One region of the Vibrio eleionomae genome, then DNA from elsewhere that is predicted to be linked to it. Evidence: predicted binding sites of a transcription regulator. Region 1 holds the regulator's gene; each other region holds the start of a gene.
What was found. The regulator PurR, encoded in region 1, represses purine synthesis genes. The targets are predictions, from matches to a motif close to TNANGNAAACGTTTNCNTNA.
Positions count from the first base shown of each region.

Region 1 (4,916 bases):
AGCCATCGCCAGAGGCACTTTTAATTATTATGCAGCGTGCGTTACTGTTCTATCTGCAGCAACCTACTCAATTTCTCGAAGTTCAACAAAGAGCGATGCGCAGAGATTTTAGTTGGGAAGTATCAGCACAAGAATACATTAAGATGTATAGACAGGCATTGTTTGACTAAACGTTGCCCATCCATCGATGTACTTTACTAAGCGGAGAGTGTCACTCTCCGCTTTTTTATCGATTAACACAATGAAAAGAACATTGGATATTGTGCATTCCAATAAGAAGACTTGGGTATATAAGTCATCAGGATGATTTTGTTTAAAAGGGGAAGATATTGACATTATCAATGTGGTAGACTTGCGCCGCTATTAATTTGGAGCGAAATGGCTTACTTACTGATGTTATTCCATAAAGTGTATTCACATCCCACCAGTCAACAATGGGTCGTATTTATTCACGGCGCTGGGGGCAGTTCGTCTTTGTGGTTTAAGCAAATCAAGGAGTATCGACAACATTTTAATTTGCTTCTGGTTGATCTTCGTGGTCATGGCAAATCAAAACGAGGTCCTAAAGAGTGGTTACTCAAACCTTATCAGTTCGCTGATGTCGCGCAAGATGTTATTCACGTGATTGATCATCTTAGCATTGAAAAAGCCCACTTTGTTGCCATGTCTTTGGGAACCATTATTGTACGAACAATTGCCCAACTTGTCCCTGAGCGTGTCGAAAGCATGGTGATGGGGGGAGCGGTGATGCAGTTTAATCTACGTTCTCGGATATTGGTTAAAATTGGGGATTGGTGTAAAAATATCGTCCCATACATGTGGTTATACCAACTTTTTGCCCATGTCGTAATGCCTGATAAACATCAAAAAGAATCACGTCACCTCTTTATAAGAGAAGCTAAAAAGCTGTGTCAAAAAGAGTTTAAACGTTGGTATCGTTTAACCGCTGAAGCCCATGCACTGATGGGACATTTTAGAGAAACAGAGTTACCTATTCCCACGTTATACTTAATGGGAGAGCGCGATCATCTATTCCTTCCTGCTATTAGAAAAATGCTCAGTACACACCGCTGTAGTCAGTTGATAGAGTTATCCAATTGTGGTCATGTTTGCAATATCGAGCAATCTGAGGCCTTTAATCACCACTCGATTCGCTTTCTCTTGCACCAATAAATACGGTTCCCATTCAGAAAATATTAATCACACCCTTGGTGATCAGGTTTCCCACATTTCCAACAAACAGCGAACTGACCTTCATTGGTTTCCCCGCAATTAGAACAGACCCAATTTTTATAAAGGATACCACTATTGTCGGTTTGGGTTTGACGAATAAGCTCCCATGCATAATCGGCATCTAGACGATTAAATAGCCAAATATATGGCGCTGATTGGTCATCGGCAGGAATCTCTCCTCTTAACCCGAACCACTGTTCCCCTCTGACTTCGCATTTTATGTTTGACTGCTGGAGTAGTCCACACAGTATATGAGCTTCAGTTGGGTTATTTGCGATATAAAGTTTCAATATCAATTACCTTGAATGGTCACAGTCTAACCAAGATTATGTAAATGAACAGTGTTTCAAATGGGGTGTCATATTGTGTCCTAATTAAGGACTAAATATGGCTGTCACATTTTTATAATAATCAATGTAATAACCGTACAATGTTTTTGTGATAATAATCACAAAATAATGCCATTTAAGAAAAATGAGTAAAAATTTATTTATCCAATTTAAAGCATAAATTGATCTAGCTCATGGCGAATAATTGTAATCTATAGTCTCAACTATTTTAGTTGTTACTACTATTCTAAAACATTATGAGTTGGAAATTCGGTGATAAACCGCAAAATTATTAGCAGATTTATAGGTTAACTAACGGTTATTTATCTAGATATAGCCTTAGGACAAATGAGTTAAGGGTTATGCTCATACATGGCTGGTAAGGTTAAAAGGCCGGTTTAGCAGAAATGATTCGCAAGAGTGATGTTATTGATATATCTGATGAGCCTACAAGCAAGTATGCCGGGTTTTAACCTTTTAGGTGAGTAAAAGCTCTAATATGTACCTCAACGGCTCATATGTGCGTTATAGCGCGCATAAAAAAGCACCCCAGAGGGTGCTTTCAGCAACAAGCCTTGTTAGCAACAAATTTGGCTAAAGATTTTGCATTAACTCGTCACGCCGAGTTTGTGGAATAACAGACCAGTGCTTGCCTTCGATTGCGCCTTCAAGAGCCCATAAAAGCTCTAGACTTACATCGGTAGAGTGAGTTTGCTGAATTGCTTTATACGCTTCAACCGCTCCTTTATCGTGTAACTCTTCGACAGATTCAATTCCCGCTTTACGCAACATACGTTCTGTAGCTAAACGTAAATTAGGTAAATCTTTCAATCGGTTAGGTTTAGCTTTTGCCTGAGTCTCGCGTTCTTGTTTCGCGATCTTCAACGCAGATTTTGCTTCATCTAAAATAGTATCGGGTGTATCCCAAAACGATTCTGGAAGAGCAAAATATTTTGTAACCACAGGGAAACCACGTTTTTTGTAAACGTATGGTTCTAAGCCTTGTTGTTTGTATTTCTCAGAACAAGAATCATCAGCTCTGATATGAAGCATATCGTTAACAACCAACGCGAACATTGTGTCGTCTACGAAGATTCCAAAGCCGCCAAACATTGAACGAGATTTTACGCGACCTAATTTTTCAAAGAGTCGCATTGAGTTTTTTAGTATTGGTTTATCCATGCCTTTAGTCTCGGTGTATTTGAACATACGCCACCAAAATCCAGGTCCGAGAATGTAGCAAAAGAATGCAAAGACCGTGTCAATAAGAAGTTAACATCATATGCATTTTTGCCATCGGTAACCCCGCTACCTACCCAGAACATCTGTACCACCTGGGGTTCAGGCCGGAAGCTTTGCGTCCCACCTTTACAGATGGTTTGCCCTGTGCGTGACATTTCGTTAATTAGAGTAATCTTAAACTTGAACATAAATCACATAAAAATTGCTTCTATGTGATATTGCTCACAAAAATGACTGTATTAATAATAAACGATAAATTCATCAATAAAAGTGTAAAGAAGGCAGAGCTAAAGCAATGTAAGTTATTATTTTATAATGCTTTTTACCGACTCTCGTTCGATAAGCTCTGGATGCATTTCAAAAATACGGCGTTCATGCTCTTTATTTTTGATGCGTTCAAGCAAGATTTCGAATGCGTTTTTACCAACACGGCGCTTAGGCTGATGGATGGTGGTTAACGGTGGAGAGAAATATTCGGATAGTTCAATATTATCATAACCAATGACTGACATTTCTTCGGGGATTTTTACGCCTTTCTGTTGTAGGCGACTCATTAAGCCCAGTGCCATCGTATCGTTGAAACAAAAAACAGCGGTCGGTTTTTCATCCATCGCCAAAATTTTGTCAGCAGCAAGAACGGCGGTATCACATTCAAAGTTACCTTCAAGAATCCAATCTTCGTTCACGTCATAGTTTGCTTCGTTCATTGCGCGACGAAAACCTTGGATACGCTCTTGGCAGGTAATTTTGTTTAAGTGGCCACTCAAGCAGGCAATATGACTATGACCATGATCGATAAGGTACTTAGTGGCGATATAGCCACCTTCTTCTGAGTTATCCATGATTTTATCGGCTTGGGAGTCTTCTAATCCCCAATCCATGATCACTTTAGGAATATCGGAATGGCTCTCTAGCATTTCCATCAATTCTGGCGTCATATCCGAACACATAACCAACATGCCATCAACGCGTTTCTCAGCGAGCATGCGTACGTAGTCGCGTTGTTTTTCATAAATGCCACCAGTGTTACATAGGATCAACGTATAACCTTGGCGATAGCAGTAGCTTTCGACACCATCGATGACTTCGGAGAAAAATTGGTTCGTGGACTGGGTGACCAACATGCCAATGGTTCGAGTTGTGTTGCATTTTAAACTGCGGGCAACTGCACTAGGGGCATAGTTCAACTCCTTAACAGCAGATAGCACTTTTTCTTGAGTTGCTTCTGCCACAAAACGGGTTTTGTTGATGACATGTGATACGGTGGTCGTAGAAACGCCAGCCAAGCGTGCTACATCTTTTATTGTCGCCATAGGTGATTTCCATTGGTATCAAATAACCTGAAAGTACATTGGTGATGATAATGTTGAACAGTCAGGTTTCGCTTTATTTTAGTGCAAAAAGCGGGAATAGTAGTAAAAACACAAAAACCGCTACGAGAAAGCGGTTTTTGACAATTAGTTTGAGTATTTATTAGCATCCAAGATTCTAGACTGCTCTGGCGATCACCGCAACGAAAAATTCATAATTTAATCTCAACTGATCTCGCCAACTTTTCTTATGCTTGCGACTCATTGTCTACATGATGGCGACAGATTGCTGGGTTATCAATATATTTTATCAATATGTAAAATGGACGGCTTAAGCGTATAAATGACATTTAGACTCTACGGGAGAGCTGACGTTGTTTCATGATGTGCTAACGAATAATGCACATATGATAACTAACCAAAAATAAGGTAAGTCATGAGACGTTTGATTGTAGAACCGAGGATTAGGACCAACATACTAGAGGTAAAAGGCACTTTTTATCACTTTTCCCTATCAAAGGCGCTTATATACCCAAATGACCTCAAGATGCAGGATTCAGAGCTTCATCAACGAGCCTAGGTCAAGCTCAATCACAGCAGGAATGGTCATTCCCTTTCAAGGTGATTGAGCGCAGAAATAGGTTTGTTGATGAGCTCCCAAAGGGCGAGTTTTATTCGCTCCTAGGCTGTGTTACTGATTTTCAACGTAGAATGACTATGTCTTCAAATCAGTGCCTTGCCTAAGAGCGAATACATTCCCGCTGAAACAGCATCTTGAGGTTACTTGGGTATAACCCCCCAC
Region 1 covers NZ_WEKT01000057.1:27,030-31,945, forward strand. The annotation lists gene glgA (glycogen synthase GlgA) at 1-170, shown strand, start outside; gene F9817_RS20105 (alpha/beta fold hydrolase) at 379-1,173, shown strand; gene F9817_RS20110 (putative signal transducing protein) at 1,197-1,523, opposite strand; gene F9817_RS20115 (TfoX/Sxy family DNA transformation protein) at 2,157-2,744, opposite strand; cyclic di-GMP riboswitch class I at 2,858-2,956, opposite strand; gene purR (HTH-type transcriptional repressor PurR) at 3,110-4,117, opposite strand.

Region 2 (4,916 bases), on a different contig from region 1:
TATGGGGGCGTTACTGGACCTTTGCGCATAATGGTCAGCTCACCGATTATCAAGACTTACCAACGGGTAACCACCGTCCGGTTGGCCAAACAGACAGTGAAAAATCGTTTTGTTGGTTATTGGAACAGATGGAAAGGAGATTTCCTGAAACGCCGAAAGATATGGTTGATGTGTTCCGTTATGTGGCAGCACTGTGCGATCAGTTAAAAGAGAAGGGCGTATTCAATATGCTGTTATCAGATGGTGAATATCTGATGACCTATTGCACCAATCATTTGTATTGGATTACTCGTCAAGCGCCTTTTGGTAATGCTACTTTGCTTGATGAAGATGTCGAGGTTAATTTCCAAGAAGAAACGACTCCTGAAGACGTCGTCTCGGTTATCGCTACTCAACCATTAACTGGTAATGAAAACTGGCAACGCATGAAGCCGGGAGAATATGGTCTGTTTCATTTTGGAAAGCGTATTGCCACCAATATGGACGACTTGAAAGATGTTCCATTTGCTGCACCAAAACCAGGAAATCAAGCGCCGACAGAGCTATTAGAATAAGATTGGTTCTGTTAAGAATGTAAAGCATAGGTATAGTCAGGACAAAATAAAAAGGTTGATACGTGAGTACCAACCTTTTTTTATTCTTACAATAACGAATTATATTTATTCGTATGCGTGGCCGTGAATACCTAACGCTTTGCCATCTAAGTAAGCTTTGCCATCTTTCATGTCTAAACGACCTTCGACAAACCATTGTACAACCAATGGGTAGATACGGTGCTCTTGGGCTTGAACACGTTCAGTTAAGACTTCCACTGTATCTTCATCAAAGATAGGCACTTTTGCTTGAAGGATAACAGGACCTCCATCAAGCTGTTCGGTGACAAAATGCACACTCGTTCCGTGCTCTTCATCACCAGCTAGAATGGCACGTTGATAGGTATTTAAGCCTGGGTATTTAGGTAGTAGAGAAGGGTGAATGTTGATCATTCGACCTTTATAGTGGCGAACGAATTCACCACTCAAGATACGCATAAAGCCAGCAAGTACCACTAGGTCTGGATTAAATTCATCCATTTGACGCATTAACTCGCGATCGTAAGCATCGCGAGTATCAAAGGCTTTTGCGTCAAGAAATACTGGTTCTGCACCTGCTTTTTTTGCACGTTCTAACCCGTAAGCCGTTGCTTTATTAGAAAAAACAGCCGTCACCTTACCGTCTTTAATGCTTGAATCACAAGCATCAAGGATCGCTTGTAAGTTAGTACCATTTCCTGAAATTAAAACAACTACACTTTTCATAGGTTAATTTATCTCTACTTGACCTTCGTTAGATTCTGCTGTCGCAATTGTACCGATTACCCACGCAGTTTCACCTTCTTTTTGTAAAAGTTCGACGGCAGCATCGGCTTGGTCGGCAGGAAGAGCAATCACTAGACCAACACCACAGTTAAAGGTACGGTACATTTCGTGAGTATCAACGTTACCTTTTTCCTGTAACCATTTGAAAATTGAAGGCCATTCCCAGCTATTTCCATCGATAACAGCTTTAGTTCCTTCAGGAAGAACGCGTGGGATATTTTCCCAGAAGCCGCCACCAGTAATATGAGAAATAGCGTGAATGTCATGTTCTTCAACCAATTTTAGACCTGATTTGATGTAGATCTTGGTTGGAGTAAGCAGATGTTCACCGACAGGTTTTCCGTCCAATAGCTCGTTTTTATCCGCTTTAGATACTTCGAGAATCTTACGAACTAGAGAGTAACCATTTGAGTGAGGACCGCTAGAGCCTACAGCGATAAGTGCATCACCAGCAGCTACTTTAGTGCCATCAATGATGTTTTCTTTTTCAACAACACCAACACAGAAACCAGCAACGTCGTAATCTTCGCCTTCGTACATTCCTGGCATTTCAGCAGTTTCACCGCCGATAAGTGCACAGCCTGCTTGTAGACAACCATCCGCGATACCAGATACAACGTCTGCAGCTGTATCAATATCGAGTTTGCCCGTTGCATAGTAATCAAGGAAAAACAGTGGTTCTGCACCTTGAACGATAAGGTCGTTCACACACATAGCAACAAGGTCGATGCCAATGGTATCGTGCTTTTTCATATCTAAAGCAAGACGTAGTTTAGTACCTACACCATCTGTACCTGAAACCAAAACAGGTTGCTTGTATTTCGTTGGTAGTTCACACAGAGCACCAAAACCACCGATACCACCCATTACTTCTGGGCGACGTGTCTGTTTTACTGCACCTTTAATACGATTAACAAGCTCGTTGCCTGCATCAATATCTACACCAGCGTCTTTGTAGCTTAAAGAAGTGTTATTACCGCTCACGGGGAAATTCCTCGGTCTAGTTGGATATGGAAACGGCGCTATTCTACAGGGCTTAAAACAAAAAGGAAAACGTTTGCGTCGGATTTTTTATAAGATTTTTATGCATCCTGCCGAAGCATAGTGGTAGAAATTATTAATCTTTTTTATTGATGCAATAGAGACTTAGGTTGATATATGGAGAGAAAATATAAATCAACAACGAATCTGTGTATAATCAGAAGGTTTGTTTAAATTATGCCGGAGATGGAAATGAAAGTTGTTGAAGTAAAACACCCGCTAGTAAAACATAAAATTGGTTTGATGCGCGAAGGTGATATCAGCACTAAACGTTTTCGTGAGTTAGCCACAGAAGTTGGCAGTCTTCTCACTTACGAAGCAACTGCAGACTTTGAAACAGAAAAGGTAACCATCGAAGGGTGGATGGGGCCGGTAGAAATCGACCAAATTAAAGGTAAAAAAGTTACAGTTGTTCCAATTCTACGTGCTGGTTTAGGTATGATGGATGGCGTGTTAGAGCATATCCCAAGTGCTCGTATTAGCGTTGTTGGTGTCTATCGTGATGAAACCACATTAGAGCCAGTTCCATACTTTAATAAGCTTGCGACTAATATCGATGAGCGTATGGCGTTGGTTGTTGATCCAATGTTAGCAACTGGTGGTTCTATGATTGCGACTATTGACCTGCTAAAAGAGCATGGTTGTGATCATATCAAGGTCTTAGTTCTTGTTGCTGCTCCAGAAGGTCTTGAAGCACTTGAAAAAGCGCATCCAGATGTCGAGCTATATACTGCTGCCATTGATGAAAAGTTGAATGACAAAGGCTATATTGTTCCTGGTTTAGGTGATGCAGGCGATAAGATTTTTGGCACAAAATAACACTGATTTTGTGATTAATAAAAAAGGAGCATCTTGCTCCTTTTTTAATGCCAAAAACCTATTAAGCGCTAAGGTTCATCTGCATCTATTTTTTTAAACTCAATGTACCGCCAACCTTTTTTCGAGGTGTGGTGTTGTCATTAGAACGGCGCTGCTGAGCTGGCTTTCCTGTTGATTTATGAGCATTGGTGTTATTACGCTCACGACCTTTTTTAGAGTTAGGTGCATGACGAAATTCGTCGGCATTATTACCGCGATAAGTTCTAGCTTTTTGATTACGACGTGCTTTAGACGTTTGGTTTTCTTCTCTGCTATCAAACACTTTAGCGTGTGTTGCACGGCGAATCTTTTGGCCTTGAACCGTTTGTTTTGACGCCTCTTCTGTACCACTCGAATCTTCACACATCGCAAGTATCTCTGAGACTTCTTCGTCACTTAAGTAGCGCCATTCACCATTGGGTAATCCATCAAGCGAAATATTCATAATACGTACTCGACGTAGTTTAAATACTTCATAGCCCAACGCTTCACACATACGACGAATCTGACGATTAAGTCCTTGAGTTAATACAATACGAAAACTGAATTTGGTTTCCCTTGTGACTTGGCAAGGAAGGGTTACCGTATCAAGAATATTGACACCAGTGGACATATTCTTAATAAACTCGTCGCTAATTGGTTTATTAACACGGACGACGTACTCTTTTTCGTGATTGTTACCTGCGCGCAGTATCTTATTCACGATATCGCCATCATTGGTCAGAAAAATAAGACCATCAGAGGGTTTATCTAAACGACCAATGGGGAAAATACGCTGTGAGTGACCAATAAAGTCAACAATGTTACCTGGGATATCACGTTCAGTTGTACAAGTAATGCCTGTGGGTTTATTCAATGCAATATAGATTGGGCGTTGTTTTTTATTGCCCACCACTTTGCCATCCACACACACTTCATCTGTTGGTGACACTTTGGTGCCCATTTCTGGACGCTGGCCATTGATTGTGACACGGCCTTGTTCGATCAGCTTGTCCGCTTCGCGGCGTGAGCAAAAGCCAGTTTCACTGATGTATTTATTGAGGCGCTTTTCAGCAGGCTGTGACATGGACAATCTCCGGCGTATAACATTACGAATAAAGAGCTACACGGTCAGCGCTCTTTCTCAAAAGAGCGCGCATTCTAACAGTTCTTAGTTTTCAGCCAAGTCGTTTTTGATGACGTTCGCGTGTTTCCAGTTTTTTATCATTACTCTTACGCAATAAAACGTATACCGCTCCTGTTCCTCCATGAAAACGCTGAGCACTATGAACGCATTGCACTTCTTTTATTTGGGTTAACCAATATGATAGATAGCTTTTCATCAATGCCGGAGGGTTAGAACGTTCTCCTTTACCATGAACAATGATGACGGTTCTTATATCCATTCGCATGCATTGACGAAGAAAATTCACCACTTCATCTCTTGCTTGCTTTAAGGTTTTACGATGCAAATCAAGTCGTGCTTGGATCGGGTATTTGCCTAAACGCAGTTTTCGAAATACACCATCTTGTACACCATCCCGTTTAAACTCAATGAGATCTTCCGGTTTGATCATTGGTGCATTATCAAGGGATAAATAATCCGAGTCACGTTCATCTAGGCTAGTGGCCGCTTCTCGCCGTGCCAGTTGCGCGTCTGTGACTTGAATTGTTTTTTGA
Region 2 covers NZ_WEKT01000001.1:41,180-46,095, reverse strand. The annotation lists gene F9817_RS00280 (class II glutamine amidotransferase) at 1-554, shown strand, start outside; gene purN (phosphoribosylglycinamide formyltransferase) at 660-1,298, opposite strand; gene purM (phosphoribosylformylglycinamidine cyclo-ligase) at 1,302-2,342, opposite strand; gene upp (uracil phosphoribosyltransferase) at 2,592-3,218, shown strand; gene rluF (23S rRNA pseudouridine(2604) synthase RluF) at 3,304-4,323, opposite strand; gene smrA (DNA endonuclease SmrA) at 4,415-4,916, opposite strand, start outside.
Region 2: a site for PurR is predicted at 2,404-2,423, ahead of purM (phosphoribosylformylglycinamidine cyclo-ligase). Genes of this name have one in related genera too.

Region 3 (4,916 bases), on a different contig from region 1:
AACTGGCAGACCAGGATATTGTGATCCCTATGGTCGGCATGGTTCAATCATTGAATGTATCGGTAGCCAGTGCTTTGATTCTGTATGAGGCACAACGCCAGCGCCAATTAGCTGGACTATATGACCGTGATAAAAGTGTGTTAGATGAAGAAACGATTCAGCGTATCCTATTTGAGCGTGGTCATCCGGTATTAGCGAAAGTGGCTAAACGTAAAAAGCTCCCTTATCCACCCCTTGATGACGAAGGCCAAATTGTCGCTGACTCTTCTTGGTGGCAAGAGATGCAACGTAAATAGGTCTCATCTCATCAGCCGGAGCAGCAAAAAAGTAGGGGTCTCCGGCATACAGTTCCAACTTCCCAAACTTTTCCCTGTACAAAAACACAGTCCAGTGTTTGAATAAACTTATCTATTTTATCGGTAACGAAGAGCTTATCTATGTCCCAATTGCTTTCCGCTGTTCCACTGACGTCACTCTCTGGTGTAGGAGCAAAAGTCGCGGAAAAACTGGAAAAAATTGGTTTAGTCTCTGTACAGGATCTCCTGTTTCACTTGCCTCTTCGTTACGAAGATCGCACCCGTATCTATCCCATCATAAAACTGCATCCTGGAATTTGGGCTGCGGTACAAGGGAAGGTGATGGCAGTCGATACCATTTTTGGTCGACGTAAAATGCTGACAGTGCGAATCAGTGATGGTAACGGTACGCTAACGTTACGCTTTTTTAATTTCACCGCAGGAATGAAGAACAATTTTACTGAAGGTAAGTTGGTACATGCCTATGGCGAAATTAAACGCGGTAATGGTGGCTTGGAAATTATTCATCCAGACTACAAATTTTACGCACCAGCACAGAAGCCCGATGTTGAGCCCAATCTCACCCCTGTCTACCCTACGACAGATGGATTACGCCAAATCACTCTACGTAACCTCACCGACCAAGCGCTTGAATTACTCGATAAAGCCGCCGTTCAGGAATTATTACCATCAGGGCTTTATGACCATCAGATGACCATGGGACAAGCTCTACACATTATTCATCGCCCACCAGCCGATATCGACCTCTCTTTATTTGATGAAGGGCGTCATCCAGCTCAAATTCGTTTAATTATGGAAGAACTGCTGGCACAGAACCTATCGATGCTCTCTGTACGCAGCCAAGGACAATTGGAACAGTCATTCCCATTGCCTGAAGCCAACGAGCTAAAACAGAAACTTCTAAGCCAACTGCCATTTAGCCCGACCAATGCACAGGATCGTGTTGTTAAAGAGATTGAGCAAGATTTAGTCAAACCTCACCCCATGATGCGTCTAGTACAGGGTGATGTTGGCTCAGGTAAGACCCTAGTCGCAGCACTCGCTGCGGTCAGAGCTATCGCCCATGGTTATCAAGTTGCTCTAATGGCTCCCACGGAACTATTAGCCGAGCAGCACGCCATTAACTTTGCGGGTTGGTTTGAACAATTGGGTATTCAAGTCGGTTGGTTAGCGGGCAAATTAAAAGGGAAAGCAAAAGATGCTGAGCTTGCTCGTATCGAAAGTGGTGACGCACAAATGGTGGTGGGTACCCATGCTCTTTTCCAAGAACATGTGAACTTTAAAAACCTGGCGCTAGTCATTATTGATGAACAGCATCGCTTTGGTGTGCATCAGCGTTTAGAGCTACGCGAAAAAGGGGTTAAGCAAGGCGCTGTACCGCATCAATTGATCATGACGGCAACTCCCATTCCACGTACATTAGCGATGACCGCTTACGCGGATTTAGAAACTTCAGTGATCGACGAGCTACCACCGGGACGAACGCCCATTCAGACCGTGGCGATTCCAGATACTAAACGAGACACCATTATTGAGAGAGTGCGCCACGCCTGCTTAACTGAAGGTAAACAAGCCTATTGGGTATGTACTTTAATTGATGAATCTGAAGTATTAGAAGCACAAGCGGCAGCAGATATTGCCGAAGAACTACAACGAACTCTGCCTGATGTAAAAATCGGTCTGGTACATGGACGTATGAAAGCTGCTGAAAAGCAGGAAGTGATGCGTTCCTTTAAAGCCAATGAGCTGCACTTGCTGGTTGCGACCACCGTTATCGAAGTTGGTGTGGATGTACCCAATGCGAGCTTAATGATCATCGAAAACCCAGAGCGTCTTGGCCTTGCTCAATTACACCAGTTGCGTGGACGCGTTGGACGAGGTTCGGTTGCCAGTCACTGTGTTTTGCTCTATCACGCACCACTATCTAAAACGGCCCAAAAACGCTTGGGGGTACTACGCGAAAGTAACGATGGGTTTGTCATCGCTCAACGTGATTTAGAAATTCGTGGTCCGGGAGAATTACTGGGGACGAAACAAACAGGGATGGCCGATTTTAAGATTGCCGACCTTATGCGTGATCAGCGATTAATTCCTGAGGTGCAACGTATTTCTCGTCACATTCACGATAATTTCCCGCAACATGCTCAAGCAATTATTGATCGTTGGTTAGGCAATCGAGATATGTACTCCAAAGCGTAAATCTTTTGGCTTATGTTCCAACCACACTGTACGAGTTCATACACAATACTTAGTGGCGACTGTTGTTTACGCGTTTAAATCGCTAGAATGCCAAACATGTTATGAGTAAAGACTAAGGCAAATGCATGAATACCCGAGAACTGATCGACGAAATTAAAAATCGCGTTGCTAATGGGGAAAACAAAGCAGCACTGTTTGAACAATTTCGTAAAAAAGTCCCAAAAGAGAGCCATGTTGCCTTTCTTATTGCTTCCACAGCGACACCAGAAAACATACTCAAAACGCGCCAGCTACGTACTATTTTGATCACGCTTGTTGCGCTATTGACCCTTCCCCTCACCTTTTTTGCTCATTATTTTGTCACTCAAGTCGAGTATCAGCGTGGGGCTTTGGAATGGCTATTTACCTTAGCCATTGGCGTGGCTTTCCCCTTACTTAATGCGCTTGGTATGCTGCGTCACCGATTTCCAGCCTATACCAACTTTATGACAACAGGGTTAGTGTTTGTCGTGCTCGCAGTGGTTGCCCTCCACCAGCATGCGATGACAATGACACCAACAATTCTTGTATCTCTAGGTTTAGCCATCGCCCTGATTGTCTATTGTGGCTATGTTCGTTCGCTACTATTCCCTGCTATTTCATGGTTTGGCATGGTGAAAAAAAATAGTCAGCAAGAATACCAATTCGATTAACTTCCCAAGCAATCACATCGATACCATTGAAAGGGAGTGACCATACCTTCCTTTCTTTGGGCTTAGCCTATGCTCTACCCCCTGTATCAAATGGCCATTGGGGTATATAACTCTCTTTGCAATACAACTAAGTTACTCTTTCCTAATACATACTTGTCCACATGGTCAAAAAAGTCATTAAAACCAACTAGCAAACGTTTGCTTTTTGATCGCAAGCCTCTATAATCGCCGCCTATTTTCAATATTTTGATCCTTGCTTCACTCCACTATCTTTACGATCATGATGGACTAACCAAGATCAATATTGATCCCCAATCTAGGGCAGGTTCTGATTAACAGCAATCACAGATAGATTATCTGCTCGACTTTTATCGCCCATTCAGCGCGGTAAAAGCTTAGATTTGAAAACTAGGAAAACACTATGACTACCAACAACGCCGGACGTAAATCCGAATTGGTTTACCAACTTAATGACAGACCGCCATTACCTCAAACCATCTTTGCGGCATTACAGCACCTGCTCGCTATGTTCGTTGCTGTGATCACCCCTTCACTGATCATTTGTCAAACTCTCGGCGTCTCCCCAGAGCAGACCAATACGATTATCAGTATGTCGCTTTTTGCCTCAGGTGTTTCATCCTTTATTCAAATCAGAACCATCGGTCCTATCGGTTCTGGCCTACTTTCAATTCAAGGCACCAGCTTTAACTTTTTAGGTCCAATTATTGGTGCAGGATTATCTTTAAAGCAGGGTGGTGCTGATGTGCCAACCATGATGTCAGCCATTTTTGGCACCATCTTATTCGCCTCTTTGGCAGAAATTTTGCTGTCTCGCGTATTAGAGTTTGCACAACGCATTATCACACCGCTGGTCTCTGGCATCGTAGTTACACTGATTGGACTAACTCTGATTAATGTGGGTCTTATCTCTATGGGTGGTGGCTACTCAGCAATGGGAAATCACACTTTTGGCAGTCTGCATAACTTGGCCCTAGCAGGCACAGTGTTAGCAATGATTGTGATTTTAAACCGTTCGCGCAATCCATATATTCGCGTATCCTCAATCGTCATTGCCATGCTAGTGGGATACATCATGGCTTACTTTATGGGTATGATCGATTTTTCTAAACAACACCAAAATGATTTATTCGCCCTGCCGATTCCAATGCAGTTTGGTTTGAGCTTTGATTGGTCGCTGTTTATTCCTCTCGTGCTCATCTTTCTGATTACAGCACTGGAAGCAATCGGTGATATTACTGCAACCTCAGAAGTATCCGGAGAGCCAGTAAAAGGCCCTATTTACATGAAACGCCTCAAAGGTGGTGTTTTGGCAGATGGTTTTAACTCAGCATTAGCGGCTTTCTTCAACAGTTTTCCAAACTCAACCTTCAGTCAAAACAACGGCATCATCATGTTAACTGGTGTAGCAAGCCGTTATGTGGGTTACTTTATCGCTGGTATGCTGGTTCTTCTTGGGTTATTCCCAGGCGTTGCAAGCTTTGTACAAATGATTCCTGAACCAGTATTAGGCGGTGCAACTATCGTTATGTTTGGTACGATCGCAGCAGCGGGTGTCCGAATTATTTCACGTGTTGAATTGGATCGCCGCGCAGTACTGATCATGGCACTATCATTCTCAATGGGTCTTGGTATCTCACAAAAACCGGAGATACTTCAATTCATGCCTGAGTTTATTAAGAACCTGTTC
Region 3 covers NZ_WEKT01000004.1:5,155-10,070, reverse strand. The annotation lists gene trmH (tRNA (guanosine(18)-2'-O)-methyltransferase TrmH) at 1-296, shown strand, start outside; gene recG (ATP-dependent DNA helicase RecG) at 438-2,516, shown strand; gene F9817_RS03280 (hypothetical protein) at 2,642-3,208, shown strand; gene F9817_RS03275 (uracil-xanthine permease family protein) at 3,630-4,916, shown strand, end outside.
Region 3: a site for PurR is predicted at 3,395-3,414, ahead of F9817_RS03275 (uracil-xanthine permease family protein). Genes of this name have one in related genera too.

Region 4 (4,916 bases), on a different contig from region 1:
ATCCTTCCGTTTGTTAATGATAGGTACATAAGCCTTGATGTATCCTTCACCTACCGCCTTAATGTAATCAAAGCACGTCGCAAAATCCCATTGGTTTAGATCATCAAAAAATAATCCACCGATACCGCGCGTTTCTTCACGATGTGGTAAATAGAAATAGTCGTCACACCACTTTTTATGTTCGGCATAAACCTGCTCTCCAAATGGAGCACAAAGATCTTTAGCTTGCTGATGCCAAAATTGACAATCTTCCTCGAATGGATAAAAAGGCGTTAAATCAAATCCACCGCCAAACCACCAAATCGGATCTTCCCCTTCTTTTTCAGCAATAAAGAAACGAACATTAGCGTGAGACGTTGGCACATAAGGATTAGTGGGATGAATAACAAGAGACACTCCCATCGCCTCAAAGTGACGGCCCGCTAATTCAGGACGATGAGCGGTCGCAGAGGCGGGCATTTGTTTTCCGGTAACATGGGAAAAATTAACGCCCCCTTGTTCAATAACGCCCCCTTGTTTCATTACTCTAGAGCGGCCACCGCCCCCTAACCGCTCGCCAGGTTCGCGGTTCCAAGCGTCTTCCACAAATACCGCTTTACCATCAGCCATCTCTAATTGCTGACAAATGTGATCTTGTAAAGACAATAAAAACTGTTTTACTGCCTCTTTATTAATGGCTGTCATGCTTTCTCCTTCATCAGGGCTTCGATTTATTATGTGTGTTGAGCACTAGCCCTTTCTTAGAATAGTGAGTGTCTTTGCATCGCGAATTTCACTCGGTTTTAGTTTTCCACCGGTTTCTCCCGCAAGAATAGCAACAAGTTGGTCCCCTAGCTGCTGTTCCACCTCTTCAGTCGTCATACAAGGTGGCTGACCAGACAAATTGGCACTCGTAGAAGTGATGGGTTTACCGTAGGCTAGGCATAACTCCTTCACTAAGGGATGATCAGTCACTCGAACAGCGATGGTATCAAACTGACCACTGACCCAGTGAGAGACACGCTCACTCGCAGGCATAATCCAAGTGACATGTCCGGGCCAGCTTTCCTTTACACGAGCCAATTGCTCAGCTGTCAGTTGTTCTTCTTTTATATAGGGAATAAGCTGCTGGTATGTTGCTGCAATGAGGATCAAGCCTTTTTCAACAGGGCGCTTCTTCAACGCCAGTAACTTTTCTACGGCACTAATATTATCGGGATCACACCCTACGCCAAAGACCCCTTCTGTCGGATAGGCAAGCACTTCGCCAGCAGTTAATGCTTGCACGGCTTGTTCAACGTTTTTCACTCTCATATCCTAAGCTGCTTAGTATTCTTAGACCATAGTGTACAAATTATCCGTTTGATCACCTAAAGCAAATTACGCCGAATCTCAAATGAACGAGGAAGACGATGGCGCAAACGTTTGCTTGAGATAAAAATCCTCGTATAATGCGCGACGTTCGCTCAGTTATTTTACAAGCTTGAAGGAGTTGGAGATGAAAGTTGGAATTATCATGGGTTCTAAGTCAGATTGGCCGACCATGAAACTCGCAGCAGAAATGCTAGACAAATTTGGTGTTGAGTACGAAACCAAAGTGGTTTCAGCGCACCGTACCCCTCAACTTCTGGCTGACTATGCAACCAGTGCCAAAGAGCGTGGTATTAAAGTGATTATTGCTGGTGCTGGCGGTGCTGCTCACTTACCAGGTATGACAGCCGCATTCACTAGTGTTCCAGTTCTTGGTGTTCCAGTACAGTCTCGTGCACTGAAAGGTATGGATTCTCTGCTTTCTATCGTACAAATGCCCAAAGGTATTGCCGTTGGTACACTAGCCATTGGTGAAGCAGGCGCCGCAAACGCAGGTATTCTTGCCGCACAAATTATCGGTACCCATGATGAAACTGTCATGGCCAAAGTTGAAGCGTTCCGTACCGAACAAACTGAAACCGTACTCGCTAACCCAAACCCTGAAGAGGAATAAGTGATGCACGTTTTGGTACTAGGTTCTGGTCAACTTGCACGTATGATGTCTCTTGCAGGCGCACCACTGAATATTACGTTGTCAGCCTATGATGTCACTACCGATAGAGTAGTACATCCTCTCACTCAAACTCCTATTGAGCAAACTCTGGATCAAGCCATTGCAGATGCTGATGTCATCACCGCAGAATTCGAACATATCCCACACGATATCTTAGCTATCTGTGAGAAAAGCGGTAAATTCTTACCAAGTAGTGAAGCGATCAAAGCAGGTGGTGACCGCCGTATCGAAAAAGCACTCCTTGATACCGCGAACGTAAAAAATGCCAAATACTATGTCATTAATACTCGTGATGATTTTGATGCAGCCATAGAGCACGTGGGTATCCCAATGGTGCTCAAAAGTGCATTAGGTGGTTACGATGGTAAAGGCCAATGGCGCTTAAAAGAGCTCAGCCAAATTGATGAAATCTGGACTGAAATGCAAGAATGCATTGCTGCATCCGATAACCAAGCGATTGTTGCTGAACAATTTATACCTTTTGACCGTGAAGTATCTCTTGTTGGTGCTCGTGGTGTAAATGGCGATGTTGTGGTTTATCCATTGGCAGAAAACATCCATGTTAACGGTGTATTGAGCCTATCAACGGCGATTGATGCTCCTGAATTGCAGCAACAAGCAAAATCGATGTTTACTGCTGTCGCTAACCAGCTCAATTATGTGGGTGTACTTGCGATCGAATTCTTTGATGTGGATGGTCAATTGCTGGTGAATGAGATTGCCCCTCGCGTTCATAATTCAGGTCACTGGACTCAACAAGGCGCTGAAGTTTGCCAATTTGAAAATCATCTTCGTGCGGTATGTGGTATGCCGTTAGGTAGCACCAAGTTGGTACGCGAGACATCGATGATTAATATCCTTGGTGAAGATTCCTTGCCGCAAGAGTTGTTAGCGATGGAAGGCTGCCATATTCACTGGTACGGGAAATCAAAACGCCCTGGCCGTAAAATGGGTCACATCAATATCACTGCAGATTACACAGGCGAACTACAACGTAAACTGTGTGAACTTGCGAAGTTACTAGATAAAGAGGCTTTTCCTGCTGTTCACGAAGTCGCCGAGCACATTAAAGCGTAAATTTATCAGTTTTGTATAACAAAAGACGGCGCTCAATTGAGCGCCGTCTTTTTTGTTATTTATCTGTTACTGCTCGTCAGAGCTTGTCTCTTGCGATTGTATATGACCACATTTGCGATCAGCACATTGGTACTTCACACCTTGCGCTGTTTTCTTTTCAACCAACAGCGGAAAACCACACTTTTCACACACACCCGCAACAGGGGGCTGATTAACTGCAAACTTGCATTTAGGATATTGGTCACAGGCATAAAACATTTTCCCGAAGCGATTTTTACGCTCAATGAGATGTCCCTTACCACACTCAGGACACACAATATCACTTGCAACTGGCTCTTCGTCTGGACCATCAATTGATTCAATATGATGGCAGTCAGGGTAATTACTGCAGCCAATAAACATACCATAACGACCTTGGCGTAATACCAACTCATGGCCACATTCAGGGCATGGAACCCCTAACTCTTTTACAATATGCCCATCATTATTATGAGATGTTTTGATGTAATCGCAGGTTGGATAGTCACTACAACCTAAGAATGGACCATGTTTACCATGGCGTATAACAAGTGGCTTACCACATTTAGGGCAAGGCTCCTCAGAAGCCTTGCCTGTGGATGAAAATAATTGCTGATCGATTTTACTGCTCATATACCAACGTTGACCTAGTGAAGAATGCCTTGTTCTTTGCTGTACAAAAGCTCTTCCATCAAGGTGTACGCATTTTCGTTACCGGGAACATTGAATAGAACCATTAAGATAATCCATTTCAGGTCATCGAGTTCAAATTCATTGGTTTCCAGCCCCATGACTCGATCGATCACCATTTCACGAGTTTCAGAGGTCAGCACTTTTATCTGCTCAAGAAACAGCAAGAATCCTCGGGATTCGCGATCTAAACGTTCCATTTCTTTTGCAGAAAAAATACGCATGGACGTTGTCGCGCTGGTTGCGATAGCTGAATGTGCATCGGTTTGTTGCAATCCAGCAAGCTCTTCCAACCAGTGAAGGGCTTTATAGATGTCTTTTTGGTGGAACCCTGCACGAAGAAGTTCATCTTCGAGCTCATCTTGATCTACTTGTAACTCTGCATCACTATGGATATAAGTTTCAAACAGATACATTAGAATATCCATCATCATAGCTAGCCCCTCCCCTTACGAATATAGCCACCAGAAACTGCAACCACATGCCCAGAGAGTTCTAACTCTAAAAGCTGCGTCATGACTTCATGCACAGGTATATTGGTCCTGCTTGCAAGAATATCAACTGGTGTGGCTTCTACTCCTACGTTAGCTAACAGCTCGGGAAATGGCAATTGTTCTTCGCTATTTGGGGGTGAAAAAAGTGTAGATTGCTGCATTGTCTGCTGATTAAGCGACCAATTGAGTAATAAATTGAGCTCTTCCACAATTTGCTGAGAGTTTTGCACTAGGCTTGCACCTTGGCGGATGAGTTCATTACTCCCCTGATAATTGGCTTGATAAATAGTACCTGGCAATACAAACACATCTCGGTCTTGCTCAACAGCATAACGTGCCGTAATCAGCGAACCGCTTTTGACGGCTGCTTCGACCACCAATACACCTAAAGATAAACCACTAACAATTCGATTACGGCGAGGAAAGTGCTCTGCCCTAGGTTTCATGTCTGGTCGAAACTCGGAAACCAACGCCCCTGATTCAACAATTCTTGCGGCTAGTTGACGATGGCGGGCTGGATAAATTTGATTCAAACCTGAGCCCAAAACAGCAATGGTTTCACCTTGTCCACTTAATGCTCCATCATGGGCATAACCATCAATACCTAAAGCAAG
Region 4 covers NZ_WEKT01000018.1:2,444-7,359, forward strand. The annotation lists gene hemF (oxygen-dependent coproporphyrinogen oxidase) at 1-684, opposite strand, end outside; gene tsaC (L-threonylcarbamoyladenylate synthase type 1 TsaC) at 730-1,287, opposite strand; gene purE (5-(carboxyamino)imidazole ribonucleotide mutase) at 1,478-1,963, shown strand; gene F9817_RS11415 (5-(carboxyamino)imidazole ribonucleotide synthase) at 1,967-3,100, shown strand; gene F9817_RS11420 (DNA topoisomerase family protein) at 3,167-3,751, opposite strand; gene F9817_RS11425 (DUF494 family protein) at 3,766-4,242, opposite strand; gene dprA (DNA-processing protein DprA) at 4,245-4,916, opposite strand, start outside.
Region 4: a site for PurR is predicted at 1,393-1,412, ahead of purE (5-(carboxyamino)imidazole ribonucleotide mutase). Genes of this name have one in related genera too.